DNA from 3 places in the Syntrophobacter fumaroxidans MPOB genome. Region 2 is predicted to be linked to each of the others. Evidence: riboswitches for the same ligand, from Rfam matches in the RefSeq annotation. Region 2 holds a riboswitch; each other region holds the start of a gene.
The links. A riboswitch is a leader RNA that binds a small molecule or an ion and turns the genes downstream of it on or off. The one in region 2 is predicted to bind cobalamin.

Region 1 (7,711 bases), 770 kb from region 2:
TGTTGAGCACCCAATGAAAAGCCACATGAACAGGGACGGCGGGAATGATCCAAACCTCGTCGGAGAACTCCCCTCGGGACAAGTGCGATAATGCGTCCTCGGCTTGCGTCGGGAGTCCGAAATCCCTTTCCACGGCTTTAAGTCTCTCCTCCCGGTGATCCACCACGCGAATGGATGCCCTAGGGAATCGCTTCCCAAGTCTCTCCGCCGCGAGCCGACCGAAGCGGCCCGCCCCCAGGATGCGAATCGCCCGGGGAGGGAAGGGCTGCGGCACGGAAGAATTCCGTTGCTGGATCATCGATACCTTTCGTTTGATCTTTGCCGGGTCTATGGTAAAAATAAAAGATAAGAAAAGTTTTCCCGTTCATGCCGACGGGATGATCTCAGGTCATTGCGTCCACCTCGCAAAGGGTTAGGATGGGTAACATTTTTGCCATCTTCGACAAGATCGCCGAAGAGCGCATCCGGGAAGCCGCGAAAAACGGCGAATTCGATAACCTGCCCGGCAAGGGGCAGCCGCTCAACCTGGAGGACGACAGCCACCTGCCCCAGGATATCAGGCTGGCCTACAAGATCCTGAAAAACGCCGACTGCCTTCCTCCCGAACTGGAGCTCAGGAAGGAGATCCGCACCACGGAGGCCCTCCTGGCCGGCATGGAGGATACCCGCGAAAAATACAGGCAGATGAAGAAGCTGAATTATCTGATCATGAAGCTCAACATGACCCGTCGCTCGTCGTTTGCGCTCGAAGAGAACCAGGTCTACTACGAAAAAGTCGTCGACAAGATGGAAGCGAAAAAGGAAGAGAAGTAGATCGCGCCGCCCTGATGACTTGCCGGGCAGGGATCGATGAAGGTCCCTGTCGTTGCTTTCGCGCGCTCTCCATATTTTATGAAAAGCCGCCGTCAAACAACAACTGAAGAGTCTCTCGAAAGCTATAGGCTTTTTCCAGGCAAGCACCATCATATTCATAATATCAGAACAGTTTCTCTTGTCAAGACTTGTCATAATTTCCATGAGCGGGATTCCCTGTTGCTCGTTTCATCACACCATTGCGTCCTGGTTCCGAATGAATGACACCAGGGGTTAATCATGGCCGACCATTCGGAAATACACTGAATTCTTGCCCGGCAAAGATAATCCTGCCACATCATGATCGGTTTTCATCGTGCAGGAATGGTCCCATGCAATGACAATGTGTGAGAAAATACCGCGCTCATACCGGCGCAAGCCCGTATCCGTATGGTTTACCCGGATTCATGCGGACCTGAAGGATAGAATCGGGCGGCTTCGGAACATGTCGCCGCGGGGAGGTTTTTGATCGCTCGAGGGTGTCCTGGCGAAATGACGGTTTCGCATGAAGCCATCCCGGCCCGGCACATTTTCACAGTTCGGTGCCGGCCCAAGGTCCGTGCAGGTTTGCGAGAGCGCGCCCAAGACCCGGCACGTTCCCGCCCTTCGCGGTGATTCATCTCCGGCGGACCAGGTCGAGCACAGGGGGTGAGCGCGCGGCCCGGCCGGATCATGCCGTGCGCGCCGCCTTCCCGGGCGCTGTGTCGTTCCCGGTGCGGCGGTGTGGAATCGGAATGCCCGGGGGGACGTGAGCACGATAAAACCGTGCCCACCCTTGTATGCGCGGGGGGGTGGACGCGCGCTCCGGTCGGATCGTGGCCGCGATGAAACCGCGACCGCCCTACCTCCCCGCGGGAGAACCCGGCAACAGGGGGGCGAACCGCTTGTCCACCCGATCGATTTCCAGCTTGATCCGCTCCTGCAATTTCGCATAGGCCTCCTCGAGGGATGGTTCCATCACCACGATCTGCCCCTGGCTCATGATGATCCGCTTCAATTCCGGGATCTTGAGCTTTGTCGCAGACTTCAGGTAGACCGGCTGGATGTAGAGAATCATGTTGCTGATGGGCAGAATGATCATCTTGCCCCTGGCGACCTGCGACCCCACCTGGTCCCAGAGTGTGAACTGTTCGGATATCCTTGTGTCCTGGTTGATCAGTGCGTAGATTTGCGAGGGTCCGTAGATCAGTTCGCCCTTTGGGAAGTTGTAGACGATGATCTTTCCGTAATGGGGCGGGTCGGAGCCGGCCAGCGCCAGCGCCCTGAGATTGTCGCGTCCTTTGGGGCTCATGGGTGCGAGCAGAAGGAAATCGAAGCGGCTCGGATCGATGAGATCCAGTGTCACGTAGTAAGGCTTGATGGTCACTGGAGTCCTGTCCTGGAAAGTCTTGGCGGGTTCCCACATGTCTTCCTGCTGGTAGTAGACTTCCGGATCGGTTTGCTGATACTTTGCGTAGATGTTCATCTGGATTTCGAAAATGTCCTGCGGATAACGGACCTGGGCCTTGAGCTCGGGCGGCATCTGGTCGGCATTTCTGAACACTCCCGGATAGATCCTCGAATAGGCGCGCACAATGGGATCGCCGGGCTCGAATACGTAATATTCCACCTTTCCGCTGAATGCGTCCACGACGATCTTCACGGAGTTGCGAATGTAGTTGAACCTGTCCCTGCCCCACAGTGTGGGAGTGGCCCCGGGGTAGAATTCCGAAGTCGTATAGGCATCCTGGATCCAGTAGAGCTTGCCGGGTGTCACCACCGCATAGGGATCTCCGTCCAGAAGGAGGAAGGGCGTGAGGACCCGGATCCGTTCGAGGAGATTTCTGCGAAAGAGTATCTTGCTGTCCGGAGTTGTCTTGGTGGTGAACAGGAGGTTGCGGTCTCCGAAGTGATAGGCGAAGAGGATCCTTCTGAGAAAGGACGACAGGGGAACGCCGTCCTCGGCCTTGTAGCTCACCATGGTGTTGCTGTTTCCTTTCGGGTAGTCGATTTCCCCGGCGTCGTTGGGCGCGATGACGTAGGTGTAGGAACCCAGTCCGATGTAGACCCCCGGTTGTTCGATCCTGAAGCCGTATTCGGACTCGGGGGGAATCCCCTTGATGAACCAAGTCATGGGTTCGTCCCCGCCCTGGCTGGCCGGCGTCATGACCGCGCCGTAGCCGTGGGTGTAGGACAGGTGTTCATTCACCCAGTTGCGGGCCGCTTCGGGAATGAGCGTATAATCGAGCTCGCGCACGCTGAGGAAAACCTGCTGAGGCATCCCGTTGACCGTGTACCGCGCCACATCCACGCTGGGAAAGGTATAGTAGGTGCGCAGCTGCTGGAGCTGCTTGTAGACGTCGTCCAGGAGCTCCCCGTCCCAGACGGGAATATTCCTCAATTGCGCCTTGACCTTCGGCGACGCGACATCGGCCGCAGTGCGGGCCGGGGTGAAATCGCGCGTCTGGACCGTGTTGAGGTTGTATGCGGAGAGAGTGGCTTTGATGTTATTGACGATGAAGTCTCTCTCCCGTGAAACCTCATTGGGTTTCACCACGAGTTTTTCCACGGTCGCCGGCAGGAACGCGGAATAGCGCAGGCCCAGGACGAGCACGAATCCCACGGCGAAGACGACCAGCGGTTTCAGCCCCTTGCGGGTCTGGATGAATGCGATCATTGAGAAGGCGGTTCCCATGAGGAAGAAAAGGGTCAACCAGATGAGCGCCCAAATGACGTACATTTCGACGAAACCGCCCCCGTAAAACAGAGGCATGTGCGCCTCGCTGTAGAGGAGCTCGTAGCGCTGCAAAACGTAGTCCCAGGTCTCGATGAGAAAAATCAGGAGAATGAGAATGCTCAGATGCAGCCTGGCCCCCGCGGGAATGGGTTGCTCCTGCCGGGCGAGGAGCCGGCGCTCGAGCAGGTAGAGCGCCACCAGGCCAACGAGCAGCAGCACGAAGGCGATGAGCAGCCGGCGCTGGACAAGCGTATAGATGGGATAAGAAAACAGGTAGTAGCTGATGTCCTTGCCGTAAACCGGGTCCGGCACACCCGTCTTCGGTCCCGCCACGTACAGCAGAAAGGCTTCCCACTTCTCGAATATCGGCAGGGCGATAATGACGGCCAGGATAAGCGACAAGGGGGTGTAGACCCAGAGCGACCCGGACCTGAACATCCGGACGACGTTCAAGTACCGGTCGAGCGCGGCGATCCTGAACTTCGACGGGGCGGGCGGCACATTCCCCACGTATCGCGAAGCCACCCAGAAATTGAGAAAAAAAATCAGGAAAAACAAGAGGGTGACCGCTCCGAAGACGATGTAACGGTAGAGGAGCCGCAGCCAGTAGTAAAGCCCGTACCCGAGGGAATCGAACCACCAGATGTTGATCAGGTAGTCGACCGAAGCAAGGCTGGACAGGATAACAACAGCCGAGATGCCCAAAATGCCGATCAGGATGATGAGAGGCCAGCGTGCCCAACGATTCATTTGCGACTCCTTTGGCACCGGTGAGGGAGAAACCCTAATGATGCGATCGATGACTCCCGGAAAAATTGAGGAATTGAACCATATCGAACGCATCGGGTCAAAGATTTTCGCAGCCGTTTCCAGTGCATCCCCGCCGTGCTTCGAGCATTTGCGTTGACGCCGGCCGGCAAATGCGATAGACAGTGCATGAAGGGTCGTGCGGCGGCGTGGCCGTTGACCGTGCGCCGGGTTTTTCTCCATCGGGTTCATCCGCTGGAACAGGTAGAAGATAATCAGTTCTTTGAAATTATACAGGCACAGGTATCCAATATTGGGGATTCAAAAGGGAAGACGGTGAGATGCCGTCGCGGTCCCGCCGCTGTAAACGGGGACGAAAACCGCCGGTTTGCCACTGGTCCGGAATCAACGGGCCGGGAAGGCGTGGTGAGTAGGCTGATCCGTGAGCCAGAAAACCTGCCTGCGCCTCAGGGGTTCTCAGGGCCGGAATGGAACGGCATTCCGTGGGGAACGCGGTATTCCCTGATGAGAAAAGGATCAAGTCGAGCTGGGTGCAGTCCTTGAAACTCCGCAAGAAAAGGGGTTTTGAGGACTTTTTTTATTTGATCGCCCTCGACACGCCTTCGGGTACCGGGCGTGACGATGCCAAGGGGTTGTACGTGAAGCGTCGGGTTTGCGCCCGCGTGGTCGTGTCGCGTTCACCAGGTCGGCGGGCGTCGGGGTCGGAGAGATGCAATGGCTTTGAACGAGCTCATGGGTTCAACGGAGGATCGGCCGGGATTGGTGGAAGCGGGGCGCTCCATCGAGATGGAGAGTTTCCGCATCATCGATGCCGAAATGGGGGAGCATCCTTTTCCCGAGGACCAGTGGCAGGTGGTGCGTCGAGTGATCCACACCACGGGCGATTTCGATTATGCCCGGCAGATTCGGTTTCATCCCCGGGCTGTGGCCTCGGGGGTGGCGGCTTTGACACGGGGCGCTTCCATTTTCGCCGATACGCGCATGATTGCCGTGGGGCTGTCGCCGTGGCGATTGCAGTGGTACGGGAATGAGGCGGTGGTTCCGGCACTCCACCCGGAAAGCCGGATACGGGCCGAAGAACAGGGGGTCACGCGTTCGGTTGCCGCATTCAGGGGCGTTTCCGACCAGTTGAACGGCGCCGTCGTGGCCATCGGGAACGCACCCACCGCGCTGCTCGAGGTGCTCCGTCTGATTCGTGAAGACGGCGTGCGCCCCGCGCTGGTGATCGGTGTCCCGGTGGGATTCGTGCAGGCCGCGGAATCCAAGGACCAGCTCCAACGGATGACCGATCAGCCCGCCATCGCCGTTCTCGGCCGCAAGGGAGGAAGTTCGGTGGCGGTGGCCATCCTGCATGCGCTTCTGGAATTGGCCGGAAATGTCAACCAATAAGGATATTCAGCCATGTTCGGCACTCTTTACGGGGTCGGCGTCGGGCCCGGGGATCCGGAACTGCTCACGCTGAAGGCGGTGAAAGTTCTGAAGGAAGCGGCCCATGTTTTTGCCGCTTCCTCGTCCAGCAACGATTACAGCCTGGCGCACGACATCGTGCGGGAGCATCTGCCGCCCGGAACGCCCATCGACCAGCTGGCTTTTCCCATGACATTCGATTCCGAACACCTGGAAAATGCATGGACGGCCAACTGCGAACAGGTGGTCGAGATTCTCAGGCAGGGAAAGAACGTCGCCTTCATCACACTCGGAGATCCGCTCACCTTCAGCACGTTCATCTATCTCATGAGGAAGGTGCGCAGCAGGCTTCCCGATGTCAACGTCGTCGTCGTCCCCGGCATCACCTCCTACCAGGCCGCCGCGGCCTGCGCCAATCTGCCCCTGGCCGAAGGCGAGGAAGCCATCACCATCATATCGGGAGCCAAGGGCGGAACCCGCCTGAACGCGGCGATCGAAACGGCCGACAATGTGGTGCTCATGAAGACATACAAGCAGTTTCCCCAGATCCTGGCGCAGATCGAGGAAAAGGGGCTCGAAGACAAGTGCTGTTTCATCAGCCGCTGCGGGCTTGAGGGCGAGATTGTGGAACGGGACTATCGGAAGATGAGGACGCTCAAACCTCACTATCTCTCACTCATGATCATCAAGAAACGCGGCATGGAACCCCGGTGAAGGGAGGTCGGGAAGATATCCCCGCCATGGAACGAACGGTTCGGCGTCACACGGTGCTGTCGGGTCATTGCGGGATTTCCGTGCTGTGCTGGGCCGGATTTGTCCTCCTGATTGTCGTTGCCGCGTTCCTCGCTTCGGGAATCGGCTCCTTCGAAACGTCCTACCGCACGATATTCCGGCTCTGGATATCCCCCTTTGATTCCGATTCCGCGGCGGGCATCGATGATACGGTGCGATACATCGTTATCAACGTGCGGCTGGCCAGAGTCTGCCTCGCATTCATCGTGGGCGCGGCACTGGCGCTTGCGGGCACCGTCTACCAGGGAGTGCTGCTCAATCCGCTGGCCGACCCTTTCACGCTCGGGGTCTCCACGGGAGCGGCCTTCGGCGCCTCGCTGGCGATTCTTCTGGGACTGGGGGGCATGCAGCTTTCGGGGATCAGCGGCCTGCCCCTGGCGGCCTTTGCCGGAGCGATGCTCGCGCTCTACCTGGTCTATCTGCTGGGGCGCATTGACGGGAGGATCCACGCCACCACGCTGGTGCTTGCGGGGATCATCGTATCCACCTTTCTGTCGGCATGGATCAGCCTCCTCAAGAGTCTGAACGAAGACTCGGTATCCACCATCGTCTTCTGGATCATGGGGAGCCTTTCGGGCAAGAGCTGGACTCATGCCGTCCTGGTGCTGCCATATCTGGTGGCGGGCGGGGCCGGGATACTCATCTTCACCAGGGAGCTCGATATCCTGAGCCTGGGGGACATCCAGGCGCAACATCTCGGCGTCAACGTCCAGAGGGTACGATTCTGGCTGCTCCTGGCCGCTTCGCTGGCGACCGCCGCGGCGGTGGCGGTGAGTGGGATCATCGGGTTCGTCGGGCTTGTTGTGCCGCATCTCGCGCGCCTGGTCGTGGGACCCCGGCACGGGCGACTCATTCCGGCGACCCTGTTGACCGGCGGATTGCTCGTGCTCGTTTCCGACACCATCGCACGAAGCCTGCTGCCGAACGGCGAGGAACTGCCGGTAGGCGTCGTGACGGCGATCCTTGGAGGACCCTTCTTTTGTTACCTGCTGCTGCATCGCAAGAAGTACCTGCAATTGTGATTCGCCTGGACGGGGTGACCTGCGGCTATGCCGGGCAAACGGTGCTCAAGGACCTCTCCTTTCTTGTCCGGCGCGGGGAATTCATCGGCGTGCTGGGGCCGAACGGGGCGGGGAAGTCCACCCTCATGCTGGCGTTGAGCGGTATCGTGCCGGT
Region 2 (7,711 bases):
TTCCGCATCGAGCAACCGGCCAAGCTCCAGGATCGTTTCCATGGTGGTCGAGAGGTCTTTCGGTTCCACGACGTACACCGGGATGCCGAAAGTCCCCAGCCGGTCCAGCAAATCCGCGGGATTCACATTCTTCAGCGCGATGCACAGATCCGGCCGCAGGCTCACGATCCTCTCGAGGTCCGGGCCCGGGAATCTGCCCACCTTGGGGAGCAGGCTTGCCTCGGAGGGAAAATCGCAAAGATCGGTCGCACCGGCGAGACGATGTCCCGCACCGAGGCTGAAAAGGATTTCCGTGATGCTGGGCGCGAGTGAGACGATGCGGGTCGGATCGTGCGGAACCCGAATTGCTTCGCCGCCCGGCCCCGGAAGCATTCCGGCCTCGCAGCGCCACGGAATCATGGCGCTCAATCCGAGGAAAAGGACAACGATAAGGGAGAATGGGTATGCCATGTTGCCCTCCGTATACACGCATTGCGGCACATCACCCCCTGTGAGGTCTCCGGGGTCCGTGCAGGGGGTCAATCGTCTGCGGACGTCTCGAGCTGAAAGCGCACGGGCACGAGGACCCGGCAGGCGACCAGCCGTCCGCCGATCCTGGCGGGCGAGAAGATCGAGCTCCGTATCGCCCGGATGGCCTCCTCTTCGAATCCAAACCCGGCTTTGCGCACCGATTCGACGCGGACCGGCATTCCTCGAGTGTCGATCGTCACGCGCAGCACCACCGTTCCTTCCATTCCAAGTTCTCTTGCCCTGTGAGGGTATTTCGGCATCACCTTCGTGACGAACCTCGGTCCGTTTGCCGATCCCAGTGGAGCGTCGATGGGCCCTTCCGAAGAAGAGTTGCCGGCGCCCACCCCCGAAGAGCCCGCATCGTCGCCATGACCGCCTCCGGCGTTACCGCGCGGTCGTTCGCCGTGCCCGGTCTCCCGGGATGCGCTTGCCCCCCGTTCGGTCCCCGGAGCACGTTCCCCGGTCCCTTCGGGCTCCGTGGATCGTGTCGCCGCATGGCGACGGGCATGGCTCCACCTGTGTTTTTCGCGATCGTTCCGCCGGGCGTCCGCCTTTTTCGTCGGTTTCGGAGTGGAGACGGAAGAAGCTGCCTGCGACGGCCCAATCCGGGCGGGAGGCTCGGTCCCGCCCGGATTGGGCCCATGTTCGGTACCTGAATCCTTTGCCGCGGATGCGGCCGACATGTCCAGGGAGTGTTCGGCCATCATATCCGCCTTCGGTTCATGGGCCGCAAGGATAACGTCTTTCCCTCCACCGGGTGTTCCGCCCCGGGCCGGGTCTGCGTCAAGTGCCACCAGGTCGACGATCAGGCACCGCTCGGTTTCCGGTCGCAGAAAAGGAGGAGAAAACGCCAGCCAACCCAGAAGGGCGGCATGGAACAGAATGGAAAACAGGAGGTTAGGCCAAATTCTCATGATCTTGAACCCGCAATGCAGATGCCCGCCACGGCGGTCAACGGTCCGAGGACACGTACGGGCCGGATGGGCGTTCGGGCGGCGAGGCCTGTGAAACAACGTCCCCTTCCCGTTCCGCCTTTGAGAGCAGTCCGTTCAGCAAGGCGTCGAGGGCCATCCCGACAACCGGCGGGATGGTCTCCGACCTCTTCCGATCGATCCACCGAACGTTGCGGTCTCCGGCAATTTCCTGCGCCACACCGAGGCAGTATGTCTTGAAGAGTCCCGGGTCCTCGACTTGACCTCTCTCAAAGGCATCGCTCAGAGCAAAAACCGATTCCAGAAAGGAAGCGAAACGGGGTTGCAGCAAAAGATTTTCCATTTGCCCAAGGATGTTGTCCGAAACATCCCTGTCGGAGCAGGCGCCGCATTCCCGGGTGAGCCCGTGCAGGTCGATGTTTCTTTCCCTCAGTCTCCGAAAGACGTTCCGATGATTGGTTATTCCGTTCTGCCGTTCGACGGCGTTCTTGACTCCCGCATATACGGCCTTCGCAATGAGCTCGCCCATCCTGCAATGGCCCCCCGTGTTGTCGATGCGCCCGCCCCTGCCCTCCACCACGAGCACCTCATCCGTTCCCGTCCCCGTCGCCTGCAGAAACCTCGGTCCGGCGGCGCTCCGGATGTCCAGGTCTTGCATCGCCGCCGTCTTGGCCTCCGTTGCCGTGATGATCGCCCGGCTCATTGCCCTGGGGGTGAGCCTCTTATTGGTGAGGAGGAGCACGTTGACGGTTCCCGGTTCATAAAACAGCCCCTCGTCGGCGGACATGCGAATCGCATTGCTCTCCACGCCGGCAGTCACCAGGGCGTAAACCTGAAGGTCCTTGAACTGCGCCTTCTGCACGGAAAGGTTTTGCATGTCCGCACCGGTAAAGAGGAAGCAGCTTGTCCCGGGAGGGCTGCCAATCACTTGCAGGGTGTGATTCTTCCACTGCTCGAACCCGAGCCTGTGCCCGACGCTCCAGCATGGAGGCGGGAAGTAGTGGTTTCCCACGGCGCGAATTCCCCTGCGTTCACCCTCGAGGGTCGACGTCACCCGCTGGGGTTCGATGAATTCAATGAGGAGCGTCTTGTTGGGAAAGTCGAAAATGGTGGTTTCCACTATTCGCGCGGATCGAACATAATCGAGCGGGAGCTCCACGGGCCTGGTTCCGATGCGTTTTTCCCGCAGGACCCGGTTGCGCTCCATGGCGAATGCATCGTCGTAGACCGTTGAAGCAAGCCATGCGACGAAGTCGGCCGATCGAACCGAGGAACGGCACGTCAAGTCGCACGGGAAGGAGAGGATCTTCCCCTTGCGCACCGCCTCCACTTCGTTCCAGCCCGGTTGCGACAGGAATTTCGCGGCGGTCTCGCGGTCCGCGCCGCAACCATAGACCGCTTGGGGATTGAAGCGTTTCCACTCTTCCACGGTCATCTCTACAACGTTTCCGTGTTTGCCGAGGCGGGGAGGAATGCCCCCCGCCGCGCGAATGAAATCGTTCTGGAAGGAATCGTCTCCCGGGGTCGTTATGCGGTTGTGGCTGATCCCCATGAACCGGACGACTCTTTTGCGCGCGTTCCCGGGAATCCGCTCGATCTTTCGCTCAACGAGCCGCAGCTTCCCGTGCAGCTCGAGGATCACCTCCTCGGCCGTCGCCTTCTTGTCGAAAATCTCGCCCAGAAGCCGGATGTTACGGTAGAGGTCGGAAATGGAACGGGACTCCAGCTCGAGCACGGGGAACGGATGCCCCCGGAATTCTGCCTGAACCGTTCGATGTATGGACGAGACCAGGACGAGATCCGGATCGAGAGACATCATGCGGATCGGGGATGGGGTGAGAAAGCCGCCGACGATTGTCTTCCCGTTGGCTTCCGCCAAGCGGGTATCGTGAAACGTGATGCCCTGAAGACACTCTCCGGCTCCCAGTCGGAGTATGATCTCGGTGAGGGCGGGCACGAGGGAGATGACCCTTTTGGGCCGTTGCGGCAATGTGACGTGGTTGCCGCCGGAATCGACGAAGCCGGCCGGCTGAGCGGCCAAGGGGGCGGCACCTCCAAACAGGGCCGGCAGCAGAAAGATTCCCAGGAATGCAAGCTTACGAGATCGTCGGATTGTTCTCATGCGGACACCTCTCGGTGGTGAAAGCCGGACTCCGGTGTTTTCGGCTGCCTGCGGCGAAACCCGGGAGCCGCGAGCGCTTTCAAAGGGTCGTTTCACACGTCGGTTGCAGATTCATCACGGCGCCGAACGCTGGGGCAAGGGCGTCAAAACCGTGGGCTGCGCTACGTCGAAACCGCCCCCGGTCGCTCGTAAACGCTGGCTACACATAGTTCCTGCCCCTGGAGCGTTAAAACCGTGGGCTGCGCTGCCGCGCATCCCACCCTACGCGGCTGCCCGACCGTGCAAGTCCGTAGGGTGGGCACGGTTTCACCCTGCCCACGTCGGGCCGGGAGCCTCCCCACCCTGCCCACGTCGGGCCGGGAACCTCCCCCCGGGCCGATGGCCCGGCCGGGAGGGAACACCCGCCCACGATCGGGCGGAGCCTCGTGCACCCTTATGCTCGACCAGGCCCACCATGGGCGAATCACGGCGGCCCGGAAAAACACCCTGGGCCGCCGTGTTCTAATGGGGAGGCCTAGAAGCGGGCCTCCATGCCTCCACGGATGGTTCGCCCCGGCATGGGGTATCCGTCCACGAAGCAATAGTCCCGGTCGGTCAGGTTTTCCGTGACGAGGAAAAGCTCGAAATGCTTCACGGGCCGAAAGGCAAGCCGAGCGGCCAGGACCACGAAGCCTCCCTTATCCACGGCGGTGCCGTAGGTGGGAGACGTCCAGTCGAAATCCTGCTGTTTCTCGGCTCCGGTGTAGAAGCCGCTGAATATGAAGTTGACCTTGCGGTTGATGTTCACTTCAATACCGCCGGTGACATCCCATAAAGGCACATAGGGAACCGAATCCGATTTCAGAAGCTTGGCATAGGCGGCGTCTTCGAGTTTGCGTTGAGTGTAGTATACGAAATTCAGGAAGGGCCTGACGCTCAGTTCATGACCGTGGAACGCGAGGGAGTGTTTGTAGCCGACATTGCCCTCGATTGCGGAAAAGACGGCACCTTCAACGTTCTTGTAGGTTGTCCAGGTGCAGTCGCCGTCGACGCAGGCCGGAAACCCGCCCGAGATCCTGTCGGTGTAGTCGGTGTAAAAAAAGCCGATTCCCCCCTTCCAGCCCGCGTAGTCAAAGTCGAGCCCCGCTTCGTAGGTGATGGTCGATTCGGGTTCCAGGTCGGGGTTCCCGACGATTTTCATCCACGTGCCGGCCTGGTACCGTCCCGCGAGCTCGTCCGCGGCGGGGATGCGGAAGGCGGTTCCGACGGCCCCGCGAGCGGTCAGCCAGTCGAGAAAAGCGTACGTGAGCCCGGTGCGCCAGCTCACATGGCCGAACTGTTCGCTCGTCGGATTCACCTGCAGTCCTTCGGTGGGAAGGAGGTCTTCCTGGAAGATGTCATAGCGGACCCCCGCAAGAAAGGTGAATTTGTTCCAGTTGATTTTCTCCTCCGCAAAAAACGCGTAGTTGTCGTACCGGCTGTCCGGACTCCATGGAGAGCCGGCCGGCTTCGTGAACGAGTTGACGTCGATTCCGTCCCAATCGAAGCCCAGCAGCAGCCGGCCTGCGGAGAAAGTGGGCAGACTGAACTGGCTGCGGACTCCCTGAGTCCTGGTTTCGGTGGTCGCCGATGAGTAGCCGTAGGTCAGGGCCGGGTAGTTCCACCTGTTGCTGTCGAAAACGTTGTAGTAGCTCAAGTGCCAGTTCATTCCCCAGTCCGGAAGAGCGCCGTCGTAGTCCACCGACCCGTAACCCCGTTCGATGTCCTTGTTGTCTATGCGATTGGGTGAAGAGTAGTCCGGATTCGGAGTCCCCACATCCCAGGCCTCGAAGTAGTTTCCCACCGCGAAAAGGGTGTGGTCCGGATGTGGGGCGGCAAACAGGCTGGCTGAATAGGCCTGATCGTTGTACCCGGTGTTGACGACCGTGTTCCCGTTTCCCCTGTCGTAATCGCCCCTGGAGATGGTCCGTCCCGTGACGGAAACTCCGAGGCGGTTGTCGAAGAAACCACCCGAAAAACCGGCGCGACCTTTCACGTATTCCGCGCTTCCAAACTCGAATGCCCCGTTTCCGGTGGGTTCTCCCTTGCCTTTGCGCGTGATGACGTTCACCACGCCGCCCATCGCCGCCGAACCGTAGACGACGGACCCCGGGCCCCGCACGATCTCTATCCGTTCGACGTTTTCCACCGGAATGACCGCGATGTTTCCCGTTCCTGCCCGGTGTCCGTCGATGAGCAGCAGTACGTGCCCCTTGATGTCCGTGCCCGTGGTGTCTGTCCGGAAGCCCCGGATGCTCACGGATGAGAGTGCGCCGGGGTATTTCTGGAAATGCTCGGGAAGAAATTCGGTGAGGAGCTCGGAGAGATCATCGGCATGGGATTCCGCGATCTGTTTTCTGGAAATCACCTGGACGGGAACGGGAAGGTCCTTTGCCGGGATGGGCAGCCGGGTTGCCGTGACCACGAGCTCCTCGAGTCGGGTTTGATTGGCGTCATCGGTTGCGGATGTGCTTCCAGGCTGCATTTCCGCTTGAGACACGGCGGTTCGTGGAGTTTGGGAAAGCGATTCTTCAGCGGTGGCGGTGAAAAGGACAAGAAACGTCAATCCGGCGAGAGCCCATGTACATACGGCATGCTTCATCGTGCAGACTCCTATCTCCCCCTCGGGAATATGAGTGAAATTCCTGCATCGCTCAGGTCTCCTGGCTCTCGTTCATCCTACTCACCGCGCCTTCCCGGCAAGCTTCGTGCCTCCCAGTGGCATTCCGCGGTTTTCGTCCCGATTACAGTCGCGGGGCGGCGGAAGACTTGCACTCCCTTCCGCTGAAGCGATGCGTCATTTTACGTACCTGTCGGCTGGTGAGCTCCTTGTTCACGTTCTGCATCAAGTCGTGATCCCGGGGTTGCTGTTCCGAGCGCTTGCGAGGATCGTCGAGCTGCGTCAATGAAGGCCGGCCTCCCATCGCTCGGCACGGTTCTTCCGTGCGGTTTTGAACCCTGGAATCAAAGCCCAGTGTAGACGGCGCGCAAATGATCCATCCACACGTCCACGATCTCGGGATACTCTCCCGTACCCTTCATGACGATCTCGCAATGATGGCCTTTGCCTTTGAGAATCGATTTCCAGCTGTCCGGTTCATCGCCGGCCATGTCGTTCATGGCGTGATCTCCGGCGACCAGCATGAACGGCATCAGGTACACTTTCCCGCTCTTGCTTTTCGCGATCTTCGGCATCACATCCTGCAGGGACGGATAGCCGGAAACGGTGGCCAGGCGCACGTTGGGATCGAGCTCAGTGAAAGCCTGGTTCAGCGCGGAGTATAGGGCGTCGGCCGGATGCTTTTCAGAGCCGTGTCCCATGAGGAGAACCGTTTCTTCGGGTTTTCTTTCCCGGGGGACATGCCCGATCACGGCCTTTGCCACACGAACCATGTCGTCGTGGGAAGAGAGGAGCGGAGGAGCGACCGCCACTTTCTTGAAACCTCCCGCCATCTGTTCGAACAGGCGGGAATTCCGATACAGGTCATGGAATTCCTCACCCGGGATGGTGTGCAGCGAAAGGATCGCAACATGGGTGTAGTGTTCGTCCATGAGTTTTGCCAGGGCCACTTCGGGAGAGTCCAGAACCTTCCCTTGCCTGGCGAGCTTGGCGCGGACGATGCTCGATGTGTATCCCCAACGGATCTCCGTATTCCTGAATTCTTTTCTCACCCGTTGATCGATTCCGTCGAAGACCTTCTGCGCTTCGGGAACCGTGGTCCCGAAGGCCACAATCAGGATTGCTTTCTTGTCGGCCTGCTTTTCACCGTGTGCCGCAAAACTGTGCGAAGCGAGCAACACGGCAAAGACCATCAGGCCAAAAACCACATTAAACCGTCTGTTCATCCCTTTTCCCTCCATCTGCCGCAGGCTTGCCGTCAAGAGAGCTCGGCGCCGCGTGCATGAATTCCGTTCACTCCCCGATCTTCCCCGTCCATTGGAAACAGCCGCTCCATGCTCCCCGTCCAGAGTCGCAATGGGGTCTCGTGAATTTCGAACTTGCCCATCGCCGGATCGTACGCGGTCGTTGCGCAGGAAATCCGGTGCATGCCGGCGGCGATCAGGTACGACCATCCATGAACAACTTCCTCTTCCGACGTTGCCACATAGACGGCAGAGGCGTTCAAGG
Region 3 (7,711 bases), 350 kb from region 2:
CGTTCAGCGTGCCGGAAACCGCCTTGACTTCCGCCGGGCAGGGCGCGCCGCAGAAATGCCTGATCGCGCACCCGGCGCACGGCACGATTTCCTCCACCTTCCTCCCGGTAACGGCCCGAAAGGGAGCGCTCTCGAGAATGCCGGACAGATCATCCCGGAAGAGATTGCCGCCCTTGAACTCTTGAAAACCAATGAACTCACTGCACGGGAACACGTCGCCCTGCGCCGATACGGCGAAAAAGCACCGACCGCCTCCACAGGGCGAAATGTCGCACATGAGCCGCCGTCCCGTCGGGCCGATGATGCCTGCCAGCACGTTGGCAAAATTGGCGACAACCAGTTTTCGCCCGGTCTCGACGTACAATTCGTGCGCACGGTCCAGCGCACGGCAGAAACGCTCCGCCAGCACCCGGTCGGACGGTTTGAGGTCCCTGCCGCCCTGCTGCGTGCAGCGGACCGGGTTGAACATCACCGTGGCGATGCCCCGTTGGTGGTAGAAATCCACCATGGCGGGCAAAGTGTGGACGTTGCCGCGCGTCACCGTTGTGATCACATTGAAGGCCGGATAAGATGCCAGCTTCTCGATCACCTCCGAGACCCGCTCGAACCCGCCCGTTCCGCTCCAGTTCCTGCGCGTGAGGTTCGCCACGTCCGCGGTCGGAGCGTCGAGCGAAACCCCGATGCCGACGCCGTGATCCTTCAGGAAGGCTATGGCCTCGTCGTCCAGCAGCATCCCGTTGCTCTGGATGCCGAAGGTGAAGTCATCGCGGAACCTTTCCATTCCGGCGAAAATCGCTTCCTTCGCCATCAGCGGTTCGCTTCCGTGGAAGATCAGCTGGGGCCGCGCGCCCGCAGGCATGATCCCGCAAAACCAGGACTTGAGGCGTTCCAGGGCCGAGCAGACCTCCTCCGGCGTCATGGTCTTCCCGTTGCGACGCAACTCCTCCGGCAGGTAGCAATAGCTGCAGTTGAAGTTGCACCGGTCCGTCGGGTTGAAGTAAACGGCCGAAGGCTTCAGGCCGAAGCGAAGATGCCCCATTTCCTCCCGGAAGGAATCGGCCCGGGCGCGGAGGTCGCCGACGAGCTCCCCGGCAAGGGCGTTGCCGAGGGCATGGCGTTCGACCAGCGCCCACCAGGCCAGGTCCGGTTCGACGACAGCCACCCGGTTCGGGTCGCCGAAATCCAGGACGGCCAGACCGGGCCCGTAACCGGTGTTCGCGTACAGAGTCGAAGGACTGTGTTCTCGTGCGGTATTCATGGGTTTTCCTTACTTCCCGGCAGTCTCCGGGGTGAGCAGAATGTAATGGGACAGACCCGTTCCCGCGGAATTGCGGCAACGGCGGCGGTAAGAAATGATACGGGGTTCTTTCGTCATGTTTTGCTCCTTTCACGGTTTGTACGGCGCGCTCCAATAAAAAAACCCGGACAAGCCGCGCTCTCGCGCATGGCTTTCCGGGTTCCCTTTACCATCCGGACCCCGTCCAGGCTCTCCTGCAGGTCTTCTGACTCTCGGATCAACTGGGGATTCGCGGCCTTCCCTTCGAGGTGGACCCCGAAAGTGACCGAGCCTTCGCTCAGGGCAAATCCCCATCCCCGATCACAGCGGCGGGACCGTCACGGAATTTCACCGTGTTCCGGGATGCAGGAAAACGACGGATTCTGAACTGCGTCTTGTACATTGCCCAAAGAAGTCGACCGTTGTCAAGCGTTTTCAAGAGGCTTGCACGGCCGGTCGCGGATTCATCCGGTCGCGGCCGCGAACGATCGGTTTGGCCCGGGGACACGGCATGGCACGTCCGCCGCGCAATCCGGCGAGCCGGTGTTGAGCGATTTCGAACGCAATTATCCATGCCCCCTGCGACACCCGCGAAGCATGAAAACAGACTCACCCGGGGATTTGTTTTCCAGGTAATCGGCATCGGAGCGGAACGGAGCTCTCCCACCGGTTCCTTCAAGCTTTAGGCTTTTCTTGACGAACACCTCGCCGGTTACGGCTTCAACCGCCTCAGCGGGGGGGGCCGGATCACTCGGCCCGGCTTGCGTGGAAGCATCAATCATCGAGGAAGCAAAAAGGATCGCGCTCGCGGAAAATATCCAGTCCGAAGCTGTGGGAGACCGCGAGGCAGCCTCCGCAGGCGGGTCTGAGGGCACAGGACCGGCAGGCGCCGGACCCCTCCCGGTACCGACGAGCTTCCCTGGAATCGTAGACGGAGGCAATGCCGTCACGGACCACATTTCCGATCCGGGATGGGAAGTTGCGGCAGGCATGCGTTTCCCCGTCCGCAAGGACGGCAATGGAGTTGAAGGCGGCTCCGCACCCGTACCCGGAGCAGCCTCCGAAGAGGGAAAGGCCCCGCTTGCGCCGAACGATGTTGAGGAGACTGTCCTTGAAGCTGATAGTGGGATTGTCCTCGGATGCGTCCGCAAAGGCCTCCAGAAATGCGGCGAAGTCCTCGAGAGCCGGCAGGTCCGGATTCGGTCCGTCCTCGGATCGACTCAGACGTATGAAAGTGAACAGGTCCGCCCATCCCCTCAGCAGCTCGGCAAGCGGTAGAATGTCACCCATGTTGTCACGGGTCAGGGTGAGCATGACCATGGAGTAGATATCGAGATCACGCAGTATTTCAAGGAATTCCAACACATTGTCGAAGTGGCCGGTACCGCGGACGGAATCGTTGCGCTCTCGCAGTCCCTCCAGTCTGACCTGGTAGTAAATCGGCCGCTCGATGGCGACCAGTTCCTCGATCCGGCGCCGCTCCACGGGATTGCCCAGGATGGCGAGGATGAAGTCGCGTTCGGCCGCCGCACGATACAGCTCCCCAAATCGTGGATGCAGGAAGGGATTCCCGCCGGTGAAAGAGACCTGTCCGCGCACCCCCCGGTTTCGACAGAATTCGTAGAAGTCATCGAGAATGCCCACGGCCTGCGACAGCTCCAGCTCCGGCCGGCCGTCGCGTTCACGGCAGTCGCGGCAGTGAAGATCACACGCCTGCGTGATGTGCCACTGAAGGGTGAAAACCGAGCAGGAGGAGAAATCTTCTTCCGTGGTGCCGGTCAAGGGCAGGACGGGAAAATTGGATGGATCACGCCTGATGGACGAAGGCGGAGCCAGGAGCAGGCCTCTTTTCACCGCATGATCCAGAAGGGCGTCCACCACGTAAACCGCCACTCCCGCCCTTGAAGCGGCTTCGCGAGATGGAATCTGCTCCGCAACGAGTTTGAGCGCCATCAGGTCTTCGTCGTGGGCCGGCCGCGCCGTGATTCGACCGTTTTCCGGGTGCCGCCAGATGAGCACGAATTCTTCGCGGTTTTCAGGAAAAACATCGGTGCCGTCCACATTGAAGCGAAGCAGCGATGCGAGGTTGCTCCAGGACAGCCGCAGCAGAGCCAGAGCGGGGTTCACCGCAAGCTCGCAAGCCGGCCGCGAAGCTTCGACGTCCACGTTGCTCACCGTGTGGAATGCAAACTCGAGCCTCGCCAATTCCGGCAGAAAAGCGGGAAGCGCAAGTTCCCGGACCAACCGGCTCAGGCTCTTTGGAAACGCCGCCACATCCATAACGTTGTCGCGGGTCCGTTGGAGACTTGCCCAGGCTTCATCGTCCAGGAACTCGCCGCACGCGGGATATGTCGCTTCGATCTTTCGCCGATATGTTTCGTCCACCCAAACGTCCTTGTGTCCGGGGGCTCCCCCGCAACTCCCCCACAATCATTGAAACGGCATGAGCGAAACACCCTTCATACAATTCTGCGTTCAAGATGAGCGCGTTGGGCGGGACGGCATAAAGCCTTGCCCACCGTCTGACGGGCACATCGATCCGCATGCAAGGGGCGGGGTTTATCCTCGCCCGCGTCACCTCCCGATGGGCAGGTGTTGTGTCATCTTGAACGTACCCCGGTATCAGTCGGCACCTGCCGCGGGGCTACCGGGGGCCGGCGGCGCACGAAAGCCGCTACACCGTTCCCCGTATGCCGGGCGAGTGACGCCGGGAAAACCGCGGTTTCTCGCCACCGATGCACGCTTCCATGAACGGGAGCAGATGATACTCCTCACCTACTAAGGTCGGCTGAAGCGGATTTCCAATTAAAGCAAAACCTTACTGAAGCGGTTCGAGCCGGGTTCGCACGGGCGGGTCGCGGACCGGGAGAGCGCGGCGGCACCCCCGGCAATAGGCTGTGAATCCAATCAGTTAAGTCGATACACAAAATATCGTTGCATTCACGAAAAAAAACTCCAATGCAACCGCCGAATCACTGATCGGCGTCTTCGGCGCCGTTCCCTCGTTCCGCGCTTCCGAACGCGAACCGGCATCAGGGCGGCAATGGCGGGGCAAAGATGCACCCGGCCGGAAGCGCACGCTGTTTCCTTATCTTTGGGTATCGAGAGATTCGGTCGCCTCGGCGAGGGTGTACGACTCGACATGGGCTGTTGAGCGGGGCGTTCGAACGCGTGAGGCCGGCGAGTCCCGCCGGGCGTTGCGGCGGGCGGGAGGAAAAACGAAGAACATCGTCCGGACCCGGTCCATGTCCAACCCCGAGGCCGGCCAACCTTTTCGGGAGGCTTCAATCGCGGAGTTTCCGTGCCGTCGGCACCGGGAATTCCCCGGCCGTTCCAACCGGGGCGACCGTGCAACCCATAGGCATGCTCTCCCCCGGCAACCGGGCCCCCTACCCTAGAACAAGGCCCTGGTGAATTCCTCGGGATCGAAGGGCCGCAGGTCATCCAGGCTCTCACCGATGCCGATGTAGCGCACGGGGAGCTGCAGCTCATCTGAAATGGCCACGATGATTCCTCCCTTTGCGGTACCGTCGAGCTTGGTCAGAATCAGGCCGGTAACCCCGATTTCCTCCTTGAAGAGCCGGGCCTGGGACAGTGCGTTTTGACCGGTGGACGCGTCCAGAACGAGCAGGATCTCGTGGGGGGCCGACGGGTCTTTCCTGTTGACCACCCGTTGGACTTTCTTCAGTTCTTCCATGAGGTTCACTTTGGTATGCATGCGCCCGGCGGTGTCGAGCAACACGATGTCCATCCCCCTGGAGACCGCGGCGTCCATGGCGTCGAAAGCCACTGCAGACGGGTCGGACCCGCTCTTTTGCTTGACCACCGGAACGTTGACCCGCTCCCCCCAGAGTGAGAGCTGCTCGACGGCGGCCGCCCGGAAAGTGTCCGCCGCCACGAGCATCACCTTGAGCCCCTCACTTTTGAACTGGTGGGCGAGCTTGCCGATGGTCGTGGTCTTCCCGACACCGTTCACTCCGATGATCATGATCACGAAGGGACGCGCCGAACGCGGATCCCAGGCGGAACTCTCCACGGAAAGGATCCGGGTGATCTCTTCCCTCAATTGATCGCGCAGCTTCTGGGGGTCCTTGAGCTCCTGTCTCTTGATCTTGTCGGCGACCTTTTCCAGGAGGAGTTGAGTGGTCCGCACGCCCAAGTCCGAGGTGATGAGAACCTCCTCGAGCTCATCGAGCAGGTCCATGTCGATTTTCTTCCGGCCGAGGACCAGCCGGTCCATGCGGTTGATGAACTGTTCGCGGGTCTTGTGCAACCGGTCCCGCAAGCGTGAGAAGAATCGCCTTTTCCCGGAAGCGGCTTCCTCGCCGGCACCGGTTTCATCGTCCACTCCAAAGACCGCCTCTTCAACTTCCACCGGAGATTCATCGGGCTCCTCCCCGGCGCCCGGCGCGATGTCGAGCACCTCTGCCGGTTCGACCCGCGCTTCCGCCTTCCTATCCGGAACGGCTTCCTGGGCGGGCGCGGTATCGAGCGCAGCTTCCGGCTCGGCCCGCACCCCTGCCGCCTCCATCTCCACCGCGGCGGTCGGAGCGGATTCTCCCTCGGCCGCCTCGGGCTCCGCCTCCGCAGCCGACGGCAGCTCGGCCTCCGGCTCCCGATGCTCCTCCCGCGGAACCTCGGCCGTCTTGCTTTTGCGCCTGAACCATCTGATCATGTTTGCGGCATTCCTCCCGAAACAGGCAAGTCATGGAAAACGGCATGCGAGCAGGCGCACCGTTCCCCCCGTCCGTCCGGATGAAATCTCCCCGGACCGGTCCACAAGCAGGGAAGGTTACGGTCGTTCAGCCCGCCCGCGCCATTCATGAATCACCTAATCGTCATAATTTTTTCCATCTTTCGCCTTTTTGGTCGCCCGCTCACGGATTTTGCTCTCGGTCCATTCAGCCGGATCTTCCATTCGGGTGCCCTTGGGACCCAGATCGTAGGAACCCGCCTGGAGAATGGCATCGATGGCCAGCGGCGCGGTGTCCCTGGCATTGAACACATTGGTGAGCAGCTCGTAGACGAAATCTTCCACGCCCTTCGCCATCCTTTCCCGTATTTCTCTGGGGAGACCGAAGAGCTTATTCTCGAAAGGAAGGTTCAGTTTCTTGTAGTCGCCCTTTTTCAGCCCGCTGTTCTTGGCATACGCCACCATCTCAGCCCACATCTGATCGGTCATGCCCTGGTCCGACAATTTGACGAATTCCCCATTCTCGTCCAGGAAGGCATTGCCGTATTCGTTCACCTTCACTCCCCACGTGAGCATTTGCAGGGCTGTGGCGACATTGGCCTTGGTGGTGCGGGTTTCCTGAGCAATCTGCCTCAGGCGTTTCGAATCGTTGCCGGAAGTGCCGTGCTGAGCCCCCGAAACCTTGTACTTGGCCAGAGCGTTGTGGATCTCCACCGTCAAGGGCACCTGTATGCCCGCCGCACTCTCCTCTATGCCATGGGTCGTGCCGTTGTTCAGTGCGATCCAGTCCGGAAAAATGTCGTGGGCATTGAGCCCTCGGATGAGGAAAAGCGCCTCGTCAACCGTCGAAAGCCCTTCTTTTCCCTTGATTTCACCGACTTCGGTTTCATACCCAGCCCACTTGGGAACATAAGGATTCAGAGCAATATTGGCCAAAAGGTTCTCGTCGTCGGCAAGGTGCGAGGCATCGATGGCGATGGAGGTAATGCCCGCATCGAACATGGACGGGATCTCCATTTTGGCCGTTTCGACGTCCCGGGCACTCTGGATTCCGTAATGGTCGGCATGGACGGCCACGGGCACGGTTATGCCCAGTTCATTGCAGACGGCATCCACCTGCATCGCCATGTTCCAGAAGTTGGTCGCGCAGTAGGCCTTGGCTCCGCCCTCGGATTTGGCGATCTCGATAATGATGGCTGCATTCGCGCGTTGCGCGGCCCGCAGCGCCCCTCGGATGACGAAATGGCTTCGGCCGTTCGCCGCAATCGTCATGGCCTTTCCTTTTGCCGTCATGGCCCGATCGATCACCTTGCCGCTGACAATCAGCGCCCTGGAGTTGGGGAAGAGCCTCACGATATTGGGGGGACGCCCGATTTCAAGTGCCTTTTGAAACGACATGCCAATCCTCCTTTCCTTTCCGGCTGCCAATGGCAGGACTCCTTGATTGCAGTTGCCTCTATGCTTGTTTGATTTCAAAAAGGTTTCCGTCGTCATCGCCGGCGAAAGTGATTACGGAACCTCCTTTGGGAACCTGTATGACCATCACGTTCAAGCTTTTACATCGTTCGAGAAATGAACCCATATCAGCCACTTGAAGACAAACATGGTCGATACGCCGCTCATTGCCCCGATGACGATTGTATATGAAGATCTCGAAATGGACGTATTCATTCTTATAGTCAAAAATCGTCAACTCGGAATCAATGTTGAATATCTCCGAAGATAGTGAGGACGGCAAAACC

Region 1: it holds a riboswitch for cobalamin, as region 2 does, so the genes downstream of both, SFUM_RS11055 (precorrin-8X methylmutase) here and SFUM_RS14210 (TonB-dependent receptor plug domain-containing protein) in region 2, are expected to answer to the same signal.
Region 3: it holds a riboswitch for cobalamin, as region 2 does, so the genes downstream of both, cbpB (peptide-modifying radical SAM enzyme CbpB) here and SFUM_RS14210 (TonB-dependent receptor plug domain-containing protein) in region 2, are expected to answer to the same signal.

What each region holds. Positions count from the first base shown of each region.
Region 1 covers NC_008554.1:2,608,962-2,616,672, reverse strand. The annotation lists gene SFUM_RS21750 (Rossmann-fold NAD(P)-binding domain-containing protein) at 1-298, opposite strand, end outside; gene SFUM_RS11065 (DnaJ family domain-containing protein) at 418-813, shown strand; gene SFUM_RS11060 (UPF0182 family protein) at 1,694-4,318, opposite strand; cobalamin riboswitch at 4,600-4,793, shown strand; gene SFUM_RS11055 (precorrin-8X methylmutase) at 5,051-5,725, shown strand; gene cobI (precorrin-2 C(20)-methyltransferase) at 5,738-6,457, shown strand; gene SFUM_RS11045 (FecCD family ABC transporter permease) at 6,484-7,557, shown strand; gene SFUM_RS11040 (ABC transporter ATP-binding protein) at 7,554-7,711, shown strand, end outside.
Region 2 covers NC_008554.1:3,383,012-3,390,722, forward strand. The annotation lists gene SFUM_RS14195 (ABC transporter substrate-binding protein) at 1-450, opposite strand, end outside; gene SFUM_RS21900 (energy transducer TonB) at 519-1,424, opposite strand; gene SFUM_RS21905 (adenosylcobinamide amidohydrolase) at 1,462-3,564, opposite strand; gene SFUM_RS14210 (TonB-dependent receptor plug domain-containing protein) at 4,079-6,184, opposite strand; cobalamin riboswitch at 6,219-6,390, opposite strand; gene SFUM_RS14220 (sirohydrochlorin cobaltochelatase) at 6,547-7,428, opposite strand; gene SFUM_RS14225 (hypothetical protein) at 7,461-7,711, opposite strand, start outside.
Region 3 covers NC_008554.1:3,034,137-3,041,847, forward strand. The annotation lists gene cbpB (peptide-modifying radical SAM enzyme CbpB) at 1-1,258, opposite strand, end outside; cobalamin riboswitch at 1,476-1,662, opposite strand; gene sbtM (thio(seleno)oxazole modification radical SAM maturase SbtM) at 2,051-3,661, opposite strand; gene ftsY (signal recognition particle-docking protein FtsY) at 4,671-5,951, opposite strand; gene SFUM_RS12710 (class II fructose-bisphosphate aldolase) at 6,108-7,367, opposite strand.